2 linked regions of the Prolixibacter sp. NT017 genome follow. The protein of the gene in region 1 interacts with the protein of each later gene in a pairwise test. Links are inferred from orthologs where the notes say so. Each region holds a gene or a part of one and is shown in the gene's direction. Other genes may lie near its edges.

Region 1 (2,910 bases):
ACGAAATGTTCGAGCAGCTTCACGGCAAGGAGATTTCATACAACAATTTGCTGGATATCGATGCAGCCGTCAGTTTGATTGACGAGTATGACGACACGACATTTGCTATCCTAAAACACAACAACGCCTGCGGATGTGCCAGCCGCGAGAATCTTGTAGAAGCATGGAAAGACGCATTGGCCGGTGATCCGGTATCTGCTTTTGGTGGAATTTTAATTACCAACCGGGAAGTAGATGCGGCTACCGCTGCCGAAGCGAACAAGATTTTCTTTGAGGTAATTATTGCTCCTGCATATTCAGCGGAAGCACTCGAAATTTTGGAGAGTAAGAAGAACCGTATCATCCTGATTAGGAAAGAGGCGAAGATGTCGGATGTACAATTCCGGAGTGTGCTGAATGGAGTGATTGTGCAGGAAAAAGACAGGAAACGGGAAGTAGCCGAAGAGTTGCAGCCGGTAACGAAAAAAGTACCTACAGTAGAACAGGTGGAAGATTTATTGTTTGCAAATCGCTTGGTTAAACAATCAAAATCGAATACGATCGTTCTAGCTAAGGGAAAACAACTGCTGGCGAGTGGTGTTGGCGAAACTTCCCGGGTGGATGCACTGAAGCATGCCATTGAAAAAGCAAAATCGTTTGGTTTTGATTTGAAGGGCGCTGTGATGTCATCTGATGCGTTCTTTCCATTTGCCGACTCGGTAGAAATTGCACATAACGAGGGGATCGATTGTGTGATTCAGCCGGGGGGATCAATCCGGGATAAAGACTCCATCGAATTCTGCGACGCGCATGATATGGCGATGGTTGTAACCGGAATCCGGCATTTTAAACATTGAGAAGTATTAACAATAAATGAACTAAGACACGTATACGTATGGGCCTATTCTCGTTTCTTACCCAGGAAATTGCCATCGACCTTGGTACGGCCAATACCATCATTATTCATAATGATAAAATTGTTGTTGATGAACCATCGATCGTGACCATCGATATGAAAACCGAAAAAATGGTCGCCATCGGGGAGAAGGCAAGGCAGATGCAGGGGAAAACACACGCGAATCTGAAAACAATCCGTCCGTTACGCGACGGGGTGATTGCTGATTTTAACGCGGCAGAACAGATGATCAGAGGGATGATTAAAATGATTCATCCGAAAAGCCGTTTGTTTTCACCGGCATTAAAAATGGTAGTTTGTATCCCGTCCGGCTCAACCGAAGTGGAGATCAGGGCGGTACGCGACTCGTCGGAACATGCCGGCGGACGCGAAGTTTACATGATTTACGAACCGATGGCGGCCGCTATTGGTATCGGCCTCGATGTAGAAGCACCCGAGGGAAATATGATTGTCGATATCGGTGGTGGTACTACCGAGATTGCCGTTATCTCGCTTGGCGGAATTGTGACGAACAAGTCCATCCGTATTGCGGGTGACGACCTGACCGGCGACATCATGGAGTACATGCGTCACCAGCACAACATTAAGATTGGCGAGCGTACGGCAGAGGAGATCAAAATCAACGTAGGCGCTGCATTGTCTGAGTTAGAGGATGCACCATCGGATTTTATTATCCAGGGACCGAACCAAATGACGGCATTGCCCATCGAAGTTCCGGTATCTTACCAGGAAATTGCGCATTGTCTGGAAAAATCGATTTCGAAGATTGAAACAGCTATATTGAGTGCATTGGAGCAAACTCCGCCGGAGTTGTATGCCGATATCGTGAACCGCGGTATTTGGCTGGCAGGTGGTGGTGCATTGCTGCGCGGACTCGACAAACGCCTGTCCGATAAGATTAATATTCCGTTCCATATTGCTGAAGACCCGTTGCGGGCTGTGGCCAGAGGAACCGGAATTGCACTGAAGAATGTGGACAAATTCTCATTTCTTCTTCGTTAACATGAAATAAAATTAACGCGGACCAGGGAGGAGTATATTCCTCCCTTTTTTGCCTATGAGGAGTTTACTACGTTTTCTGGCTAAGTACCACGTCGTGTTTTTATTCGTATTTCTGGAAGTGCTGTCCATCATGATGATCGTGAAGTACAATAATTATCAACGTGTCAAATTTATGAGTTCCAGTAACCAGTTAACCGGAAGCATTTATGACGGTTATTGGGGGATTGCGCAGTATTTTTCCTTGAAACAACTCAACGATGAATTGGCTGAAGAAAATGCCAAGTTACGCTCGGAGTTGATGCGCGAGGAGCTTTCGAAGATAGGGAACGATGCTCCGCAACAAGATTCACTGTATCAGCAAAACTTTTTCTTCCTCACTGCCAAGGTGATTAACAATTCGGTGAACCGGGTTCATAATTATATTTTGCTGAATAAAGGTTCGCGGCATGGAATAAAACCCGATATGGGAGTGGTTTCCAGCAATGGTGTGGTCGGTGTGGTAACGAACGTGTCGAAAAATTACTGTACCGTTATTTCGCTCCTGAACAACCGGTTGAAGATTAGTGCAAAGATCAAGCGTAACAATTACTTTGGTTCGCTTACGTGGAATGGTGATGATTACCGCAAAGCCGAACTCGATGAGATTCCTTTTCATGTGGATGTAGCCAAAGGCGATACCATTGTGACGAGTGGTTATTCGGCCATCTTCCCGGAAGGATTGATGTTGGGGACGGTTTCTGATTATTCACTCCAGGGAGGTAGTAATTTCTACAAAATCACGGTTAACCTTTCGGTCGATTTCAAGAACCTGGTGTATGTGGATGTTATTCAGAACAAAACACGCGACGAAATACTGAAGCTCGAATCAACGGACGAAAATGATCAATGATATTCTGAAATACGGCATTATGTATGTTGTGCTGGTCCTGGTTCAGGTCCTGCTCATCAACAATGTGCAATTGGGGGGAATGTATTCTCCATTCATCTATATTCTTTTCATTCTATTGCTGCCG
Region 2 (2,902 bases), 110 kb from region 1 along the record:
GGTTTTTCAGCGCGAAAATACAAGCAGACGCGTTGTGTCGGGCTGGTGGTCGATGTGAGTGATTCGGCTCAATACCGGTTCATCGACAATGATGATGTGGAGAAGTGGATTCAAAAGAAATATAACGGGGTTTTTGGTAAGCGACTAGATTCCATCAACACGAGAACGATTGAAGACGGTCTGGAAAAGTTGCAGGCCATCGGCAAGGCTCAGGTATATACGACTTTGTCGAGCAATACCGGTGAAAAAGGTGGTTCGCTGGTGGTACATATCGAGCAGCGTCGTCCCATTTTCAGGGTGTTTACCAGCGGTTTGGATTACTATATGGATAAGGAAGGAAATGTGATGAATTGGACGCCTAAATATACGGCAAGGGTTATCCTGGTGGGCGGTTCGGTTTCCCGGAAATTTGCCAGAGAGACCTTGGTCCCGTTGGTGTCGTACATCGATTCGGATGATTTCCTGAAAGCGCAGATTGACCAGATTTACGTGGATGATGACAGCGATTTGACAATGATTCCACGGATTGGGGATCAAGAAATTGAATTTGGAAAAGCCGATGATTACCGGATTAAGTTCCGGAATTTGAAGGCACTATATACCGAAGGTTTTCGACACGGAGGATGGTCGAAATACAAAACCATTAACCTCAAATACAGAAATCAGATAGTGTGCACAGAAAAATAACTTCCTATGAGTTCAATGAAAGAAATGACCGCTGCAGTAGATATAGGTACTGCGAAAACGACTGCCATCATTGGTCGCTATACCATTGATCGGAAACTGGAGGTCGTTGGCTATGGAAGTACGGATACCCGCGGTGTCAGGAATGGCGTTGTGGTGAATATTGAAGAAGCCGGACAGTCGATACGGGAAGCGGTGGATGTAGCTTGCCGCGGATTGAAACTGAAAGTTCGTAGCATTTATGCCGGTTTGTCGGGACAGAAGATTCGTACCCGGTCGGCCAGCGGCTACCGGATGATTGATAAGGACGGTGAAGTAACCCGTGAGCTGGTGTCATCGTTGTACGAAGAAGTGGGCCGCTACTCCCTTCAACCGGGAGAGAAAATATTTCATGTGGTTCCTCAGGAATTCATTGTGGATGGAGAAATGGGAATTCAGCAGCCTGTTGGGATGGCCGGTAATCGCATCGATGCGATGTTCAATCTCATTTTGGCTCCCGATTCTTACCGCATCAACCTTCGTCGTTGTGCCGAGAAAGCTGGTTTCGAGCTAGCTGGTGTATTTGTCAATCCTTTTGTGCAGGGAGAGGCTTATCTCACCGAAGACGAGAAAGAAGCCGGTGTTGTTTTAGTCGATTTTGGTGCCGGAACGACGGGCGTTTCGGTATATTATGAGAATAGACTCCGACTGGCCGCAGAACTGCCTTTTGGTGGCGCCGTGGTTACCCGCGATATAAAAGAAGGATGCAACATTATCGCCCGGCACGCTGAGCTCCTGAAGGTACAGTTTGGAAGAGCACTGGCTGAGCTGGCACCCGACAATAAAGTCGTGCAGATTCCCGAATCGGACGGATGGCCTGCCAAGGAAGTGAGTTTCAAGAACCTTTCTCATATCATTCAGGCCCGGATGGAAGAAATTCTGGAAGGTATCAGTTACCAGATCGAATCAACGGGACTGATGCATAAGCTAGGGGCAGGAATCGTGATAACCGGAGGTGGAGCAGGAATGGCCGATATGGAGAAGCTCATCAGCTTTAAAACTGGTCTGGATGTTCGTTTTGGACGCCCGGTGATTCCGATGAAAGAACTGCTCTTTGCTGAACAAGTCAATGGCCCGGAAGCCGCTAATATTCTTGGTCTGTTGGTGAAGGGATTGAAGAAGCGCGAAGGAATGCGCAACGTCGACGCGATGGTTATTCATGAAGACGAGGAAGAGGAAAGACCGACCAACCATCGTCAGCAACACAAACAGAACGGAGGCAGCTTCAAAGGTGTCTTCAACAATCTGTTTGAAAAAGCCCGGGATGGTCTCGGAAACCTGATCTCGGATGAAGATATGGAAATGAACTAGACTACGAGGTAAAACAACCAAAAGCAATACGGTATGTCATCAGAAGAAGATCTGCTCAATTTTGGTTTTAAGCATAACCAGGATTCCATTATTAAAGTCATAGGTGTTGGTGGAGGCGGTGGAAACGCGCTGAACTACATGTACCGGAATGGAATCAGCGGCGTCGATTTCATCATTTGCAACACCGATGCGCAGGCGCTGGAGAATAGTCCTGTTCCCGTAAAGGTTCAGCTGGGAGTCTCGCTGACCGAAGGTCGTGGTGCCGGGAACAAGCCTGAACAAGGTGAGCAGGCCGCTATCGAAAACCTGGCTGATATCCGGAAGGTGCTGGCGAACAATACCCGGATGGTGTTTATTACTGCCGGGATGGGTGGTGGAACCGGAACGGGTGCTGCCCCGGTAATTGCTCAGCTGGCCCGCGAAATGGATATTCTGACGATTGCGGTCGTGACGCTTCCGTCGGAAAAAGAGGGAAAAAGGCGTTTTGAGCAGGCGATGGCCGGGGTGAACAAACTGAAGAAATTTGTCGATAGCTTGTTGGTGATCAGCAATGAGAATCTGCATAAGATTTACGGCGATCTGCCCGCATCTAAAGCATTCGCCCAGGCGGATAATATTCTGGCTACAGCCGTGAAAGGTTGTGCCGAGATCATCACCCTGCATGGTAATATCAACATTGATTTTGCCGATGTGAATACCGTGATGCGTGGCAGTGGCGTCTTCATTATGGGGTCGGGAATTGCCGATGGAGAGGACCGGGCCATGCGGGCGGTGAAGGAAGCGTTGATTTCTCCGCTTCTGGATAGCAATGACATTTACGGAACGGAAAACATTCTGCTGAATATTACTTCCGGAGACGAGGAAATCC

The links.
Region 2: the proteins of GJU87_RS20575 (region 1) and ftsA interact in binary tests that used the Escherichia coli proteins (3 or more experiments, as listed by UniProt). The link is inferred for Prolixibacter sp. NT017 from one-to-one orthologs.

The regions. Positions count from the first base shown.
Region 1 is NZ_BLAV01000001.1:4,962,951-4,965,860, forward strand. The notes cover bases 49-2,885. They hold GJU87_RS20575 (rod shape-determining protein), read left to right. Parts: upstream 49-874; coding sequence 875-1,897; downstream 1,898-2,885. Other genes in these bases: purH (bifunctional phosphoribosylaminoimidazolecarboxamide formyltransferase/IMP cyclohydrolase), read left to right, coding at 49-836; mreC (rod shape-determining protein MreC), read left to right, coding at 1,953-2,786; mreD (rod shape-determining protein MreD), read left to right, coding at 2,776-2,885. Also shown: more of purH, read left to right, coding at 1-48; more of mreD, read left to right, coding at 2,886-2,910. UniProt on the Escherichia coli protein: Forms membrane-associated dynamic filaments that are essential for cell shape determination. Acts by regulating cell wall synthesis and cell elongation, and thus cell shape.
Region 2 is NZ_BLAV01000001.1:4,855,360-4,858,261, forward strand. Bases 35-2,863 are described here. They hold ftsA (cell division protein FtsA), read left to right. Parts: upstream 35-693; coding sequence 694-2,034; downstream 2,035-2,863. Other genes in these bases: GJU87_RS20190 (cell division protein FtsQ/DivIB), read left to right, coding at 35-687; ftsZ (cell division protein FtsZ), read left to right, coding at 2,068-2,863. Also shown: more of GJU87_RS20190, read left to right, coding at 1-34; more of ftsZ, read left to right, coding at 2,864-2,902. UniProt on the Escherichia coli protein: Essential cell division protein that assists in the assembly of the Z ring. May serve as the principal membrane anchor for the Z ring.